2 linked regions of the Novipirellula artificiosorum genome follow. The protein of the gene in region 2 interacts with the protein of the main gene of each other region in a pairwise test. Links are inferred from orthologs where the notes say so. Each region holds a gene or a part of one and is shown on either strand. Other genes may lie near its edges. The genes, in order: ileS and Poly41_RS01185.

The links.
Region 1: the proteins of Poly41_RS01185 (region 2) and ileS interact in binary tests that used the Escherichia coli proteins (3 or more experiments, as listed by UniProt). The link is inferred for Novipirellula artificiosorum from one-to-one orthologs.

Annotation. Positions count from the first base shown.
Region 1 is NZ_SJPV01000005.1:43,315-53,008, reverse strand. Bases 3,569-7,520 are described here. They hold ileS (isoleucine--tRNA ligase), read right to left. Parts: upstream 7,186-7,520; coding sequence 3,769-7,185; downstream 3,569-3,768. Other genes in these bases: Poly41_RS14970 (hypothetical protein), read right to left, coding at 7,336-7,520; purN (phosphoribosylglycinamide formyltransferase), read right to left, coding at 3,569-3,769. In the rest of the region: Poly41_RS15010 (MotA/TolQ/ExbB proton channel family protein), read left to right, coding at 1-126; Poly41_RS15005 (ExbD/TolR family protein), read left to right, coding at 127-564; Poly41_RS15000 (ExbD/TolR family protein), read left to right, coding at 561-1,034; Poly41_RS14995 (anthranilate synthase component II), read left to right, coding at 1,041-1,637; Poly41_RS14990 (DUF447 domain-containing protein), read left to right, coding at 1,627-2,238; Poly41_RS14985 (beta-ribofuranosylaminobenzene 5'-phosphate synthase), read left to right, coding at 2,235-3,182; more of purN, read right to left, coding at 3,179-3,568; more of Poly41_RS14970, read right to left, coding at 7,521-7,902; Poly41_RS14965 (penicillin-binding protein activator LpoB), read left to right, coding at 8,262-9,008; Poly41_RS14960 (hypothetical protein), read left to right, coding at 9,023-9,694. UniProt on the Escherichia coli protein: Catalyzes the attachment of isoleucine to tRNA(Ile). As IleRS can inadvertently accommodate and process structurally similar amino acids such as valine, to avoid such errors it has two additional distinct tRNA(Ile)-dependent editing activities.
Region 2 is NZ_SJPV01000001.1:356,921-365,501, reverse strand. Bases 3,285-6,123 are described here. They hold Poly41_RS01185 (D-ribose ABC transporter substrate-binding protein), read right to left. Parts: upstream 5,268-6,123; coding sequence 4,302-5,267; downstream 3,285-4,301. Other genes in these bases: Poly41_RS01175 (zinc-dependent alcohol dehydrogenase), read right to left, coding at 5,801-6,123; rbsD (D-ribose pyranase), read right to left, coding at 5,361-5,768; Poly41_RS01190 (DUF2291 family protein), read right to left, coding at 3,592-4,299; Poly41_RS01195 (sugar ABC transporter ATP-binding protein), read right to left, coding at 3,285-3,595. Also shown: Poly41_RS01200 (ABC transporter permease), read right to left, coding at 1,019-1,996; more of Poly41_RS01195, read right to left, coding at 2,024-3,284; more of Poly41_RS01175, read right to left, coding at 6,124-6,970; Poly41_RS01170 (pectate lyase), read right to left, coding at 7,195-7,416; Poly41_RS35590 (nucleoside hydrolase-like domain-containing protein), read right to left, coding at 7,455-7,673; Poly41_RS01165 (nucleoside hydrolase-like domain-containing protein), read right to left, coding at 7,640-8,092; Poly41_RS01160 (nucleoside hydrolase-like domain-containing protein), read right to left, coding at 8,151-8,581. UniProt on the Escherichia coli protein: Part of the ABC transporter complex RbsABC involved in ribose import. Binds ribose. Also serves as the primary chemoreceptor for chemotaxis.

The sequences.
Region 1 (9,694 bases), on a different replicon or contig from region 2:
CCCGCAATTGCGGCCTACAACGTACTGAGGAACCGAGTCTCGCGATTGTTGTTGGAAGTCGGCGTGTCGAGCGAGAACTTGATGAGCCGGTTTGAGGACGTTCAGCCTCAAGGAGCCAAAAAATAGATGCGTGTCAAATCGAAGAAGCCTGATTTGGCCGGTGGCGATCTGACGCCGATGATCGACATGACGTTCCAATTGATCGCATTCTTTATGGTGCTGATCAACTTCGCTCAAACGGAGGCGAATGATCGTGTCGTGTTGCCGAGTAGCCAATTGGTCAAACCACCCGAAGCTCCCTTGGATTACCCGATCATCTTGCATGTCGCCAAGGATGGCGAGGTCACCCTCGGTGGCGATGACTTTACGGTTGAAACGCTGCGGATTGGGCTGCAGCGTGAACTTTCGGTGATCAAGGCGGAAGGCAAAACCGCTGCCGATGCGAATGTCGTCATCCGAGCCCATCGCGACACGGCAATGGGGGATGTGCAAGAGGTGATCCGTGTTGCGCAAGACCAAAACTTGGTCAACTTTGCACTGCGTGTGAAGGAGGATCGATCGTGAAAATTCGTAATCGTGGTGAGATCGAAAAAAGCGAATTGAACATGACCAGCATGATTGATATCGTCTTTCTGCTGCTCGTGTTTTTTGTGATGACGTTTAAGATTGTCGAACTTGAGGGTGATTTCAGTGTCCGCATGCCGCTTGGCGAAAGTAGTGGGGTGATCGATCCAACGGATTTGCCACTCAAACTTCGCTTGCAGGCGGATGCCGATGGTCGGCTGGCGTCGATGTCGCTCAACGAGATTAGCCTGGGCACCGATTTTGAACAGTTGCAAGCCAATGTGATTTCGTTGATCGGAACCTCGGCACCGGTCGAAGGTGACGAAGGCCCCGAAATTGAAATCGATAGCGACTATAATTTGCGGTACGAAAACGTCATCGATGCGATCACCGCCGTCAGCGGCAGGAAGGATGGAAATCAGGTGGTCAAGCTGATTGAGAAGATCAAGTTTGCCAAGCCTCGCCGTTAGCGATCAATGATCTTACTTTTGGACAACTACGATTCCTTCGTCCACAATTTAGCTCGCTATTTTCGTTGTCTCCGTTGCGAGACCCAAGTGGTTCGCAGCGACCAAGTGGACGTGGCGGGATGTCGTGAATTGAATCCCGTTGCGATTGTGATTTCTCCTGGACCGGGTCGTCCCGAGGATGCGGGCTGCTCGATCGATGTTGTTCGCGAACTTTCGCACCGCATTCCGATGTTGGGGGTTTGTCTAGGCCACCAAGCAATCGGTGTCGCTTTTGGCGGGGCGGTGCTGCGGTGTGGTCCCGTGCATGGCATGAAATCAACCATTCACCATCATGGAACGGAGATTTTTGATGGTTGCCAATCGCCAACCAACGTGGGACGCTATCATTCACTGGCGATCGATCCGAACAGGGTTCCCCCGGAGTTAAAGGTGACGGCGATGACCGACGATGGAGTGATCATGTCGATCGAACACATCCATCGTCCGGTGTTCGGTGTCCAGTTTCATCCTGAATCGATTCTTTCCGACCAAGGGGAACGGATCGTGCAGAACTTTGTTCAAATCGCGTTTCGCCAAGACAGGAAGGGTCGACATGATTCTTGAGTCGATCGTGACGACGGCTGATCAAGACAACCAGGTCAATCTTGCGCCGATGGGAATCGACGTCTCGGACGCTTTGGCGATCCAGGATCCGATTGGCCAAACCATGGTGCTGCGTCCGTTCCGTACTTCAAAGACCTTTTCAAACCTCTGTCATCAACGGCGTGCCGTCGTGCATGTCAGCGACGATGTTGATCTGTTTGCCCGCGGTGCGATCCATCAGGAAAGGGATCAAACCACCCTCCAATCGTTGGTCCATCCGGTCGGTGACGGTTTGTGGGCACTGCATGATTGTCATCGTTGGTTTGCGGTCGAAATCACGTCATCGAACACGTTGTCGACGCGAGCTTCCTTCGAGTGTCGTGTGCTCCAAAGTGAAGTCATCCGCCCTTTCTTTGGGTTCAATCGGGCAAAACATGCCACCATCGAAGCGGCAATTCTGGCGACGCGTATCCAACTGCTTCCCAGAGAAGAAATCGAATGCCACATGCAGCGACTCAAACCACTTATCGAGAAAACGGCGGGTGAGCATGAAAGGAATGCGTTTTCACGATTGGCCGATTACATTGAATCCCACCTCGCCGCATCCACTTTGAGATCATGACGAACCAACAAGTTCGCGTGATCACTGGCGCGCGTTTGCATTTCGGTTTGCTCGACACACAACCTCCCTACGGAGGCGTCGGAGTGATGATCGATTCACCGGCGACTGAAGTGGTCGTTCGGCGTTCGCAGCGATATCGCCCCTGCGCAAAGGAAACCGAACGCATCGATGCGATCGTGCGCCGTTTTGCTGCCTTCGCCAACCTGAAGGGACTGCCACCCTGTGAAATGCAGGTTCTTCAGCGTCCCGATCCTCACACCGGTCGAGGCAGCGGAACGCAATTGTCGATGGCGGTCGCCGAAGCACTCTGCTTACTGTTTCAAGTTCGATGCAATCGCGAAGATTTGGCGTTCCATGTCGCCGCTCGCGGGAAACGATCGGCCGTCGGGATCCACGGTTACTTTGCCGGAGGGCTGATCTTCGAGGAATCGATGGAGACGGCAGATTTAAACCCGATTCGAGAACGGGTCTCGGTTCCGCACGCGTGGTGCGTCGCCATGTTTCGTTCGCGGCGAACTGTTCCGACGGTTAGCGGTGACTTGGAGCAGAACCAGTTTAACCAATTGCCACCTGCTACGTCGGAGCTTCGTGATGAACTTCGCTGCCTTGCATCCGAACAACTCACCACGGCCATCCAGCGAGAAGATTTCGCCTCGTTTACAGACGCCGTCCATCGATACAATCGAGCCAGCGGCATGTTGTTTGAATCGGTTCAGAACGGCCCCTACAATGGGCCCGCTGTGACTCGGTTGGTCGATTCCCTGATCGATCGCGGTGCCAAAGGGGTTGGCCAAAGCAGTTGGGGGCCAACGGTGTTTGCCTGGTTTGAAACACGACAGGAGGCCGAGTACTTCGTGCGGACACGAAGCAACGCGGAACACGAAGAGGTGCAGTTCGCTGCGCCGAAAAATGAACCGAGAACGGTTCATGAGGGACAACGCTAGAGCTCTGAGTGGATCTTGACAATCGCTTCGGGTAACGCGATGCACTCTTGCTCGAACACTCGCGCGGCCAACGTCTCGGCCGTATCCTCGTCGAGTACCGGGCAAACTCGCTGAACAATGATCGGGCCGTTATCGTATTGGTTGTCGACAAAATGTACGGTACAACCGGTTACCTTTACCCCTCGATCGATGACCGCTTGGTGAACCCGGTGACCGTACATCCCCTCACCCCCAAAAGCGGGCAACAGGGACGGATGGATGTTGACCACTCGGTTTTCAAAATCGTTTGGCACCAAAACATGGTTCAAGTAACCGGCCATCACGACCAAATCAACACCCGCATTGCGGCAAGGATCAAACATTTCGCGTGAATGCTCGAACGGATCACGGTGATCGCGTTTGCGGACACATCGCGTGTCGATTCCATCGTCGCGGGCAATTTCGACGCCTCGCACATCGTCGCGACTGCTGATCACCAAACGAATATCAATCGGCAATCCAAATTCGTCACGACGGTGAATCAAATTCGCGAGCGTCCGACCGCTACCGCTGAGAAACACCGCGATCTTCAGAGGGCGATCCAGCATTACGCTTGCTCCCGCTTGACGAAGATTTGGCCGAACTCGGTTTCGATCGGGAGCACCGTATCGAGTGCGGACGACTTCAACTCGTTCGCCAACGTTTCGCCGCAAATCATCTCTCGATGAGCCGCGATCGCAGCCTTCACATCCGCATCCTGGCTGACCACACCGACCACAATCCGGTCGGTGTAATCGCATTGGATTTCTTTGCGTTGACTTTGGATCGTGCGGATCAAGTCCTTCGCAACCCCTTCCTGTCGCAACTCATCCGTGACTTCGGTATTGAGCACCACAACGCAGCTGGACCCCTGCGCTGCGGCCCAGCCTTGTTTGGCTTGCAAGCGAACCTCGATGTCTTCGTTATCGAGTCGAAGCGATTCCCCCCCGGGGAGTTCAATCGATACGAAGCCGTCGCGGCCGAGTGTGGTCAAGAGTGTGTTGCCGTCGGTTTCCGCCAGCGTCTTCTTCACCGCCGGCATGTTTTTGCCGACTCGAGGACCGAGCCGCTTAAAATTGGGGACGACACTGTACTGCACGTATTGCTCCCCATCGGTTGTGTAGTCGACCGCTTTCACGTTCAACTCCTCACGAACAAGTGAATCGTGAGTTTTCAGCCAAGCGATTTCGGATTCATCGGTCAGTACCACTTCCACCTTTGACAGTGGCAATCGGACTTTCAATTTCGCTTCGGCGCGAGCTGATCGGCCCAACGATGCAATTTCGCGCAGCAACTTCATGCTGTCCGATAACTTCCCATCAATCCTTGACGACTCGGCGACGGGGTAATCGCAAAGGTGAACGCTTTTTCGGGCTCGATCCGCAAACGGATGTGTCAAATGTTGCCACAATGTCTCGGCCAAAAACGGGACAAATGGAGCAACGAGCTTGGTGGTTTGAAGGAGCGTTTCGTAGAGCGTCCAGTAGGCGTCGTGCTTGTCCTGCGAATCGGTATCGCTGGACCAATATCGATCTCGACTGCGCCGCACGTACCAATTGCTGAGCGCATCGACAAACGCCGTCAACCCTTGACAAGCATTGTAGTTATCGAGTGCATCCATCCGAGTGACCACGATCTCGGTCGTTCGGTTCAGTTCCGACAGAATCCATCGATCGATCTCGCTGCGTTGGTCGACGTCACGATAGGTTGGCGCGGATGCAAGGGATTCCGTCGACAATTGATTGTCCGCCTTCGATGCCGAGGTCGGATCAAACCCATCAATTCCAGCATAGATGCTGAAGAAACTGAACACGTTCCAGAGTCGCAGCAGGAATTCAGGAATGGAATCCTTGATGGATTGTTCGCGGTATTGGATGGCGGTCCAAGGCGGTTGCCCCGCAAAGAAAAACCATCGAAGCGCGTCGGCACCGTACTTGTCGAAGATTTCGCTCGGCTCGCGATAGTTCTTCTTGCTCTTGCTCATCTTCTTGCCGTCTTCGCCAAGCATCAGCCCAAGCACGATGCAATTGCGATACGGGTGCGGAAACGGTTCGGAGGATGTTTTGGTGACCTGGTCAGACGATTTCGAGAAGCTGGCTCCCTCGGTGAGGCTGGCCCCCTCGCCAAACAACATCGTGCTGATCGCCAATTGGCTATAGAACCATCCACGCGTTTGGTCGAGTGCTTCGCTGATGAAGTCGGCGGGGAATTGGTCGCGGAACCGGTCATCGTTCTGCTGTGGCCATCCCCACTGGGCAAAAGGCATCGCACCACTGTCGTACCAGCAATCGATCACCTCGGTCACCCGTTGCATTCGCGCCCCCTCGGCATAGGGCGAATCGTACGTCACCGAATCGATGTACGGTTTGTGCACCCGCAAATCGTCCGCCAATTCGGGGTTCGCGGCTTTTGCATCGGCCCACACCTCGGTCCCGTCGATTCCCGGTTTGGCCAACAATTCGTCATAGTTCCCAATCGCTTCCATTTGCCCCGTTTCTTGACAAACCCAAATCGGCAGCGGCGTTCCCCAATACCGTTCTCGCGACAAGGCCCAATCGACGTTCGATTCCAAGAAATTACCGAAGCGACCATCACGGATATGCTCGGGTTGCCATCCAATCTTCGCGTTGTTCTTCAGCATCAGGTCACGAAAACGGGTCGTCCGAATAAACCAACTCTGCCGCGGATACTGGATCAATGGATCCTCATCCGCGCGCCAGCAGAACGGGTACTCGTGCAAGTATTGCTCCAGCAGGAGCAGTCGACCCGCTTCACGTAGCGTTCGCGAAAGCGGCTTGTCGGCATCCTTGACCCAAACACCTTTCATCTCCGCAAAGTCGTCTGTAAATTTCCCGTCTGGCCCAACGGCACATAGCAACTCAGGACGTTCCGATTCAACAAATCGTTTCTGCTCGGTCATCAAGACTTCATAGTCGACCTCGCCGAATGCCGGTGCCTGATGAACCACACCGCTACCGGATTCAATCGTGACAAAATCGGCCGCGACGACGCGCCACATTTGATGCTCGGTTTCGCCACCGACCAACGTGCCGGTCGCGTCGCCAAGCGTCTTGTAGTAGTTATCGAACGGCGGGACGTATCGGTTGCCAACCAGCGATTTCCCGAGCAACGTTTCGACCACCGGCAAGTCTCGCTTCAGTTTCGCCGCGATGGTTTCGACTAACGCCGAAGCGATGACAAGTTCAACATCAAGCTCTTCGTCACGGACGACGGAATACTCAAGTTCAGGGTGAACCGCAGCGAACATGTTGCTCGGCAGGGTCCAGGGTGTGGTGGTCCAAACGACGAGCGAACGACCGGGCGAATCGACCAGGGGAAACAAAACGTAGACACTCGGGTCGGCCACTTCACGGTAACCTTGTCCCACTTCGCCAGCCGATAGTGCCGTTCCACCTTGTGCCCACCACCACACGATCTTGTGACCTTGGTACAACAACCCTCGCTCAAACAGGGTCTTCAGACTCCACCATACGCTCTCGACATAGCTTTGATGGTAGGTCACGTAAGCTTCGTCAAGATCGACCCAAAACCCCAATCGGCGCGTGAGCGTTTGCCACTGCTGCATGTACCGCCAAACACTTTGTTGGCACTTCTGGATAAACGGTTCGATGCCGTAGGCCTCGATCTCTTCCTTGCTGTGGATGCCGAGTTCTTTGCCAACCTCAACCTCGACCGGCAAGCCATGCGTATCCCAACCCGCTTTCCGTTCGCAGCGATAGCCTCGCATCGTTTTGTAACGCGGAAAGACGTCTTTGATCGCGCGGGTCAAACAGTGCCCCGGGTGCGGCATCCCATTGGCCGTCGGCGGGCCTTCGTAGAAAACGAATGACGGCGCGTCGCGACGTTGAGCTAGCGATTGGTTGTAGATGTCGTTCTCGTCCCAGAACTGCAGGATCTCCACTTCCAGTTCGGGAAAGCTCGGGCTGCTCGGGGGGGCGCGAAAGGGGCTGACAGAATCAGACATCGGCATTGATTTCGGGTGAAAAATGGCACGGTCGCAAACGAAGCCGAGCGACACGAACACGCTCGTCGACGTTCAGAGTGACAAAGCGGGAAAAGATAGCCGATTTTGTAGCCACGGTCAGGGTGTCGGCCTGAGGACGAAGCGGTTTGCTCAGTCGACCAAGTCATCGGCATCGTCAAAATCATCGAAATCTTCAAAGTTTTCGACTTCCTCGCCCTCTTCACCGCTGCTTAGGCCAAACTCAGCACTGATTTCATCGTCGATCTCGATCTCATAGTCATCGTCGAGTTCTTCTTCGAAGTCGTCGTCAAAATCGTCGTCGAAGTCGTCCTCGTCGATGTCGTCGAACTCGTCCACATCGTCGTCTTCGTCGAGCCCATCATTGAACCCTTCGTCCGTTCCAGGAGCTTCCTCGTCGCCGGTGCCGAAGCCATCATCATCGTCGTTGTCATCGTCATCATCGTCCAAGTCATCCTCGTCGTCGTCGTCAAGGCTCGAATGCGGCGACGAGACGGTCCCACGCCGCAACGGGGATGCCGGGAAATCTGTTCCTGTCAGGGATCCCCCCCTCAATTCCGGCTGATTCCACTCGGTCGAATCCAAACAGGACTCCATGCTGGGCGCCGAATCACTCGGAGCCATTTGCTGTGCTGCGAATTGCTGTGCTGCGAATTCGTGAGGCGCGGTTTCGATTTGAACAGGAGCAGCGATAGACATAGGAAAGGGAAGTCTCGAAAGATTCGTGAAGAAAATGCTGGCAGCTTCAGTCTTGCTGCAGCCGTTCAACCGATGAATTTGGGCAAGCTAGGGAAACTCACATGAGTTTCTCGGTCGATCCGGTTTTGTCAACGCCGTGAAGCTGGACGGGCCGATGGTGGATGCAGTGATCTGGCTAACTTGAGCCACATTTTGATACCTGACATCGAACCGACAAGCCGACTGCGGGGATTTCAGGACAGGATTTTGGCCAGAATTCGTGATTTCCCCGATTTTGGCTCGTTTGAGCCGATGACTTCGGCCCCATTTCCTCGGCCGAAGCAACCAGAAACAGGCAATCCACTCGATACGGATCCGACATGACCAAGTTTGCCGCCTACGCTGCCAGCCTTATCGCGATTTGCTCCTTCGCCTTCGCCGCAGGGTGCGCAGGACGACAATACTCACACATTTTGAGGCAAGACGACGTCGATATGGTCGGCAGCCATGCAGCGGGAGCCGCGACTTGGAACCCCTTGGTTGACGAGTCGGTCGCCAAGTTGCTCGGCCGTTGCCCTCCTGCGATCCAGGCGGTTGGATTTGACATGTCGGGGCAGGTTCCCGGCCAGTTGGCTGGCCATATCGGGGCCGAGGGACAAGTCGGATCCGCTTTAGCGGCGGGGCCTGCGACCGTATGCTTCATAGGCATTGAAAACAAGAGTGCCGAAGAGCTGATCGATTTCAAGGACCAACTGTACGAACGGGTCGATTCGCAGATCAATTCGGCTGAAACGTTCCGTTGCATTAGCCGCCGGATGGTCGATGCGGCACTGCTTGAGACTCGGCTTCGCCCCGATTCGCTTTTTCTGCCTGAGAATCGACAGATTTTTGCCGCCGCGCTCGGCAGAGCGGGCACGCCCGTCGACTATTTGCTCTACGCGACGATCACCAGTGGCACCACAGACCGGAACAGCAGTAGCCAGCGGGACTATGTTTTGACGCTTGAGATGGTGAACCTCAACACGGGCGACTTCCTGAAGGAATCGGCCAAGATCCGTAAAGGCTACTCGAAAGCTCGCACTGGAAAATGGTGGAATTACGGGCCCTTCGGCCAAGCAGATGGTTGAGCCAGCAAACTCGCATGTATCGATTTTGGTCTTCCGCTCTGCCGCTCGTCGTTCTGCTGGTCATCAGCGGATGTGCGGGGGGGCTGCGCAAGATCGACAACGCTCGCGGGGCTTTTGCGGCGGGCGATCTGGACACCAGTGCCGAAACGCTGTCCGAACTCGCTGAATCACGACGCCGTTTTGCGGATGCCGCAGCACTCGACTTGGCCATGGTTGAACTGGCAAGGGGCGATGCTCGATCGGCAGAACAACGCTTTCGCAAACTGCGTGATCAATTCGACGCCCAACCGAAGCTTGCCCCCCTATCCGAAGTGGCGTCGATCGTAACCGACGATACCGCTCGCGTTTTTCGCCCGACCGGGTACGAACAAATCATGATCCGCACCATGTTGGCGGTTTGCTCCTTAGCTACCGACGGTGCAGACGCGGAAAGCTACGCGATGCAGGCGGTGATGCGGCAGAAGGAACTTGCCTCGGAAGCCGAAGATCGTGGCGTGGAGGATGTTTCCCAGGCGTATCAAGCGGTTGCGTTCGCTCCGTACATCCGCGGTATTTTACGTGAAGCGACTCACCACGATTACGACGATGCCGCAAAAGCGTACCAATTGGTCAGTGCGGTCCAACCCAGTTTTCGTGCGGCCACCCGCGACATGGAAAGGGCCAGCGTTGGCAGTCACAGTGCACCG
Region 2 (8,581 bases):
TCCAACATGGCAACAACTAAATTGTCAAAGATCAGAGTCGGCCAGCGGAGCGCGCTGCCGAATCACGGAAATCGCATCGGTGAAACAGACCGGCGCGCCGAAACGGAGCAATAAACTCGCGTCGGCTGGTCCAACCGACGCAAGTTAGCGGAGGCCACGGCATCTTGATTAAGGGAGGCCTACTCACCGCTGACGGTTGCGTTCACGGAGGTCCCAGGACCTTGGACGCGCCCAGCATGGTAAGCGTGAGGATTGGCATGGGCATTGGCGTACAGCTCCAGCTTGGCCAGTCCGCTGGGCTATCGAAGCACGCGATCCGATCCCGTTTTTGCTAATTGCAATTGAATCGCGTCACGAAGCTTGGTGGTCTCTGCTGAACAACCCGGGAAATTGGTGGCGAGTTTTTCGCTTGTTTCTGACTAACCTGAACTTCGTGGTTTGCATATCTCGTTCACAGCAAACGAAAAACAGCTCGCCGCAAATCGATGCGACGAGCTGTTTTGGTTTCAAGTCGGGGCGACAAGACACGGTTAGAAATTTTTTGGCGTGGGCTAGTCGAGCTGCAAACAAACCATCTCGTTATCTGCCAACAGGTTGTGGCCCTAGTTGGATAAAATGCAAATATCCTTTGTTTCTGAGTTTCTCTTCGCATGGGGACCTCGCTTGGATCTGACTTCGGTCTTTCAAAAGTGCCGGGGCTGTCCCAAACCGGATACGTCCCCATCTATTTTTCGTCTCCGACGGGCCTTCTTTTCAGTTACGCGGACGCAGGAGACTTCAAGAAACAGAAGTCGGCCGCCTGCATGTTCTGGCTTGCCCGGACTTTCAAAAACTCCCACTTTTCAGATTCCGAACACGATCTCGTTCAGGCCGGCAGAGCTAGTCCATTTCACGTCATCTGGTATGCGCCTCCTTCGGATAACGCACGCCCCGTTCTGTAGAAGGGCAGCCTTTCGTTGACAAGGTCCAACAGAAACATGAGTGGGAAATCTAGCCTCGTGTCTGTGCACGGAGGGATTCAGTCGTTGGACTCGCGCATTCTATCGATGGCCACTGCAACCAGGATCACACTGCCTTTGACGACTTGTTGCCAAAAGGGCGAAACGTTTAACAGGACCAGTCCGCTGTTTAAGACTCCGATGATCAGGCAACCGATGACGGTACCGAGGATGGTTCCGCGGCCGCCTGAAAGCGACGTCCCTCCAATGACGACGGCGGCGATGCTGTCCAATTCGTATCCGGTTCCCGCGTTGGGCTGAGCCGAGTCCAGTCGCGAGGTCATGATCAGTCCGGCAACTGCCGACAATGCGCCGGCGAGTGTGTAAACGACGACTTTGATGCGATTCACGCTCAGCCCGGACAATCTGGCGGTCTGTTCATTCCCGCCGACAGCATAAATGTAGCGACCTAAACGCGTCTTCTTCGTGAACAAGACAAAGACACCGACAAGGCTTCCCGCAATCCATACGGGCGTCGGGACGCCCAGCACCGATCGTGTTCCGAGGGTCGCGAATCCGTCGCCCAGGCCGGTAATCGGAAAGCCTCTGGTCCAGAGCATCGTCATGCCGCGGGCAATGCTAAGCATGCCAAGCGTCGCGACGAAGGGGGGGATCTTCAGCCGAGTGATCAACTGTCCGTTGAACCAGCCCAGACACAAACCCACGGTCAATCCGGCGACGATCGCTCCCCATGTTGTGAATTGCAGTTCCACTCCCAGCCAGGGCAGCGGCATCGCCGATTTGATCAGCCCCGCAGTGATCGCGCCGGAAAACGCAAGCACTGATCCCACTGACAGGTCGATGCCGCCGGACAAGATCACCATGGTCATGCCAATCGAAAGGCAGACGTTGACGGAGATCTGCCGCATGATGTTTAGGCCGTTTGTCTGAGTCAGAAAGCGATCCGACAGCAGGCTCATCGCCACGATCATCAGGACCAGGACGAGCAGTGACTGAAAGCGGCGTGCATCTTGCCAGAGTTGTGTTTTGTCACGCATGTTCGATTGTTGCCAGGTTGATGGGATTCATTCGACCGGCTCGTCTCCGGCTGCTGCCATAGTCACTACTGTTTGAGGTACTGCGGCTCGCATCAATGTCACTTCATTCGCTGCGGATCTTTCGAATTCGCCGGTCTTGCGACCTTCGCACATCACCATGATTCGATCAGCAATACCCAACATTTCCGGCAGCTCCGAAGAAACGACGACGATTGCTATTCCCTGTTGCTTTAACCGATCGATCAGTCCATAAATTTCTCGTTTCGCGCTAACGTCGATGCCGCGCGTGGGCTCGTCCAGCATCAACACTCCTGGCTTCCTGGAAAGCACTTTCGACAAAACAACCTTCTGCTGATTGCCACCACTCAGGGCGCGCACGGGCTGCGAGATGTTGGGGGTCCGAATCGAGAATCGCTCGACGAACGACAGGGCGTGATCTCGTTCGCGCCGGCCGCTCAGCAATCCGGCGGTCTCCATAGCCACCAGATTCGACAGACTGATGTTCTGTTCGACGCTCATGCCAGGGATGAGCCCCTTGTGCTTGCGGTCTTCCGGAACGAGCCCCAGGCCACCGTGCAATGCCTGTTCTGGCGATGTGAATAGGCTGTTCACGCCATCGATTGCAATGACTCCAGTAACGAGGCGGGGATGCAGCCCAAAGATCGATTCCAGCAACTCCGTGCGTCCAGCCCCCATCAAACCGAAGACGCCGAACACTTCGCCGCCACGTACAGAAAACGATACGCCGTCCACCAGCGGGCGCCTCGCGTGCCTGCGTGCCAGCGACAGCAATTCAACGCGCAGACGTTCAGGTTGGTCGGGCAAAGCGGGCGAATGAATGTAGAGATCATCGATTTGTCGGCCCACCATTAGTCGTACGATCGAATCCCGATCAGCATCGGCGGTCTCTACTGTCTCCACAAGTTGGCCATCACGCAGGACGGTTATCCGGTCGCTGATGTTCAGCAGTTCCTCCAGTTTGTGGGACACGTATACGATGGAAACACCGGAATCCCGCAGCGACCGGATCAGACGGAACAACGATTCGACTTCCTGATCGCTGATCGCCGACGTCGGCTCGTCCATGAAGATCACGCGTGCGTTGGAATTGATCGCTTTGGCAATCTCGACCACCTGTTGCTGCCCGACTCGCAACTGATGAACTTTCGTACCAGGATCGATCGTATCATCCAGATCGGCCAGCAACTGGCGACACTGCACGTTCTGATCCCGCGAGCGAATCAGTCCGGCCCTGGAGACAAGCTCGCGACCAAGAAAGATGTTTTCTGCGACCGAGAGGTGCGGAACAAGATTCAATTCCTGATGCACCAACGCGATACCGCGATCCGACGCTTCACGTGGATTGGCGAATTGAACGGGTTCTCCGTCCAGCAAGATCACACCTTCATCAGCGCGATTCGCCCCCGCCAGGATATGCATCAGCGTCGATTTTCCAGCGCCGTTTTCGCCGATCAAGCCGTGAACTTCTCCGGCTCGCACTTCAAAGTCGACTTGATTCAACGCCAACACGCCAGGATAACGTTTGACGATTCCCTGACCCGCCAACACAACCTGGCTGTTTGCCGCGGACTGGATCATGGAGTTGCTCCAGCAGGGGCTTCTTTGTTCAATCCAGCGTTGCCTTCTTCACTGGCGCGAGCCTGAAGTTGAATCGGAATCAGGCACAACGGATCAAGGTCTGATTTGCCGCCAATCTTTGCACAGCCGACGAAATCGACGACCACGCCTTCTTTCATGATCGCTCGATTGGATGCAATGACTCTCTGTTCGGCGCGGCGATTCAGCTCCGACGAGACTGCGTTGAAGTCTTGTGAGTTAGCGAAGCCACTGGCCTTCACACCAATCGCTTCACGAACCGTGTTGTCGACAACGACTCCAAGTTCGAGACAGACGTTGCGTGAACTGCCCGTGACTGTGAGGACAACGCGGTCCTTCTCTACCGTCTGGACGTTGCCTTGCCCACGCACACAAAAATACCATGCTCCACCAAGTCCGGCCTGTCGACCATATTGGCTTCTTGCTCCCGTTGCGTCGGCATCGAAGGCATTCCAGAGTTGAGCGATGTCGGTGCCAACGTCGCCCGCTTTTAGTGGTCCGTCCCAAAACTCTCGCACGTAAGCGACTGGATCGGCAGAACCTGATTGACGAGGCGTTGCGGCTAGATAGCGGGACTCTGCCCTACGGCCATCCAACGGTCGGATATGAAAGAGTGGAAAGAACCAGCAGACGAGGCATACAACCATCAACGACAAACCGCATTTGATCATGCTCGTTCGCGACACGGCTACTCCTTTTTCCCGTAGCCAGCGAAGTCATCGATGTTCTCTTGCGAAACCAGATCGACGTTGACCGGAATTTTCTGTTCAAAATCGCGTTGGCCGTTAGCCAGGTACTCATGCGCGTATTCGGCCGATGTTTGGGCCATCACTTTGGGATACTGCATCACGGTCGCAGCGATCTTGCCTTCGCTAATCGACTTGACGACATCTTCCGATCCGTCATACCCGAACACTTTCACCCCCTCGGCCTTGCCTGCCGCCAGCAATGCCTGGTAGGCCCCCATCGCCATCGCATCATTGCCACAGAACACGGCATTGATGTCGTCGTGCGATTGCAGAATTGATTCCATGACTTCGAGTGCCTTATTGCGATCGAAGTCCGCGCTTTGTTGGGCGACCATTTCCAGTCCTTCGTACCGATCGACGACGCTATGAAAGCCTTTGGAACGGTTCCAGGTGTTGTTGTCTCCGACCAACCCCAACAGCTCGACGTATTTTCCCTTCTCGCCGAGCTTCTCGACAAAATACTTGCCAAGTTCGACGCACCCCGAGTAGTTGTCCGACAACAACTGAGCGGTCGCGGCGTCGCTCGAGTTAATCTCGCGATCGATGCAAAAGACTGGAATGCCGGCTTTCGTTGCTCGTTTGACGTTGGCAATCGAACCGTCTGCATCGGTCGGATTAAACAGGATAGCCGAGTAGCCTGCGGCGATGACGTTGTCAAAATGCTCCGCCTCTTTAGCCGTGTCATTTTGCGAATCGAACATATTGGCTTCATAGCCAAGTTCCACGGCACGGTCGCGAGCCGTTTCTCCTAAGACGACGAACCACGGATTGTTCAGTGTCGAGATGATCACAGCGATCCTCTTGGGTCCTTCCGCTTTGCCGGACGACGACTCATTGCTGGTTATTTTGCTGGTGCAACCGGCGAATGAGAGAATTAGCAGGCAGGCGAGTTTAGTTCGATTCATCACTTTAGCTAGGTAAAAGTAGGGTAAGCTTCGAGCTTGCCATTTACGGAATTCAACGAAACGCAAGCTGGAAGTTTACGCCGCTCGCGATAATCAAAACACCACGCCGGACTTCAGGATAACATTTGCGTACGGAGTGCATTCACCCGTACGAACCATTACTTCGCTTTCGCGAGTCAGTTGCTTAAACTCTTCATGCGAAATTGATGTGACGACAGGTTTTATGTCGTGCCGCTTGAACACGTCCAACATGCCCTCAAAGGTCTTTGAGTTGTGTTCGTGAATCTCACTGGCGACCACAATCTCTTCGACCATCATCTCGCTCAACAGGGCGTCGAGCGTCTTGAGAAACGAAGGATATCCGCGTTCGATCGCCAAATCGATCCGTTTGACTCCAGAAGGAATCGGCAAACCGGCGTCGCACAACGTGAGCGACGCCGTATGTCCAATTCGGCTGATCTCGTAGCTGAGTTCGCTGTTGAGTAGTCGGGTTCGTTTCATGGAGCACCTGCAGTCGTTTGGTTTCCTACCTCTCACGCCTTGTGCGGCACGACCTCAATTTTGACGCATTCATCGAACTTCGTCACCGTGCCGAATCCGTCTACCAACTCATCGAGACTCATGCGGTGCGTAATCATTGAAGGAAAGTTATAACGATTCGCCTGTTGTTGCAAGACCTTCAACACGGGGCGCCAGTTGGTTCCGCAGTGAAAGACCGAGTGGATGTGCAGGTTCTTCGAGTTGATGTGTCGCATGACATCGAGCGGAACCGTCTTGCCAAGATCGACCCAGTTGCCCACTTCGATGACTGTCCCTCCTTTGCGGACCATCCTCAATGCTTCAAGAAAGGCTTCCGGTTCACCGGCCGACTCGATCACCAAATCAGGACCAACTCCCTCGGTCATTTCCTTGACCCGATCGATGCGCTCTTCCATGTCTACTTTGGACGCATTGATCGTGACGTCGGCATACAGATTCTTCGCAACGCCGAGTCGCAGATCAGACAAGTCCGTCGCAACCGCCAACCCGCCTCCTTGAATCCGGGCCATGATGCCGTGAAGAATACCCAGCGGACCATTGCCCAGCACGGCTACGGACATCCCCGGGCCGAAACCTTCGTTGACCGGAGCGAACGGCACGCTCGCGCGGGCCAGAGCGTGAAAGGCCACTGCCATTTCTTCGACGAAGACGGCGACGTCGGTCGGCATGTCTTCAGGCACTTTGAACAAATGAGTTCGCGGCCGAATGTACATGTACTCCGCAAACCCACCACGCAGGTACGGTTTCGTGTCGCAGTTCGGGTGAAGCCCATAGGCCTGGATTTGATTCTCACATGTGCAGTTGTTGTAGTGATTTCTGCAATACCAGCAGTCACCGCAGTTCACCTCCACGGCAATGGCCACCCGATCACCGGGAACAAGCAGTTGGCCGTCGTAGTCCATGGTCCGCGCAGCGTTGTCCCCAATCTCTACAATGGTTCCAATGACTTCGTGACCTCCGACATAAGGATAGATCGACTTGCCTCGAAGTTCCGTGGCCTCACCTTTGAAAATGTGCCGATCGGTTCCACAGATGCCCGACATTTCGACTTTCAAGATCGCAGAATCGTGATCCATGGTCGGATACGGATAGGTTCGCATCTCGGTCTTACCGGGTGCAGTCATCGCGACCGCCCGAACGGTTTTTGGGGTTACGTGAGTCATGGCTTTCTTCGGGTTCTGCAAGGTTGCTGAAGGGGTCATTGTTTCTCGCTTGGGTTGGAGCCCAATGGGCCGAAGTAGAAGTGATCTAAAAACCGGGACAGTCTGTTCTCGTGAGCCGACGGCTCAGGGTCTTGAAACCACTTGTTATAGGTCTTTTATACAGCAAATTCTCTCACGATTCGTGCAAGCAGTCTCCCGCGAAATCGGCGAGCATTCACGAAATACTAAGGTGTCGATCCTCTATTCTTGTCGCGCCAGCGTGGATAATCTTTTTCCAATACCGACTCGGCCCAAGTGCCGTGATACGTATGTCCGCTGCGGCGTTCGTAGCTGATTGCGTTGTAGTCGTAGCGAAATTCGGAGTCGCGATCGAGGTATAGCGGACGGTCGGCGTGTCCGAGTTTTGGTACGGGAGGATGGTTTACTTCGTCGTACGGTTTAAGCATCGATGGCTAACTTTCCAAAAGCGTCCTTTCCAACACAGCTATGGAGCAATGCACCAATCGGCGCGCTGAGCAAACTCCTTCTGGAAGTCCTGCTTCCACTTCGAGATACTCAAACCGCCTTGGCCATCGACGTAGTGTCTGGTCGATCCCTGGCGAACGTACTGTCCGCCCCAACTCGGTTGTGTTGGATCTTCCGGGTTGTTGATGCCGCGATTTGCACTCACTAAGTAAAGGAATGCCGGCGAATCCCCTTCGATGACTCCAGGGCCCGCGATTGCCTTCGGAGGGTAAATCGCACACAGAGGTCCATGGCGTCAGCAGTAGGATACTTTGGATCATGCTTTCTCAGGTTCTCGTCGACTTTGTCGTATTCATCGAGTACTGCCAGAATGTTCTTCTTTTCCGCTACCATGCCGTACGTACCTGCTGACGCGATCAGTCCCTCGACATCAAATTCATTGGAGTACAACAGGAACCGAACCATCGACTGCACGTCATCCGGGTCACTGTTGGTTACAGGAAACGGTGGGAAGTCGGAAGTCACGATGACACGCAGGCGGTTGTCATCAGGTTGCTGCTGTTCCTGTGCCGCCAACTTTCCGGCATCGAAAAAGACAAGCAATGACACAAGGAATCCGCTCAACGAGTTGAAGTATCTGGAAGTTCTTTGGTTCATTTGGATATGCATCAATGGTTCGCAGCTTGATAGGGTGGAAGCTTTCGCCACGATAGAGTTACTTCACATGGATAATCACTCGACGATACGCATAAAGATTGGGTTTGCCATCGTCGTGAAGTTCAAGAATGATGTGCAAACTCTTGCCACCCGCGTTTGACGGAATCATCACCTTGGCAGCAGCAGAGGAATTGTCCTGGATTTCCACGTCGTCCTTGAATGAACTTGGTTCCTGATAGAACGTCCATAAGTAATTAAGTGAGTCTTCGTCCGGATCGCTGGAGCCAACTGCGCTGAGATCAACCATCGAACCAGGTGCTGCGGAAACATGCAGAACCTGTCGCGAAGTGTCGCCGTTGACAACCGCGACAGGATGATGGTTGGCATCTTCGTACTTGCTGGTAATGCTCCAGTCCATGCGGGCTGCGAAGTCGTTGTCATAGCCGGTGCTCCAGCGTTTAATTGCTGACGCACCTTCCGCCGAGTTTC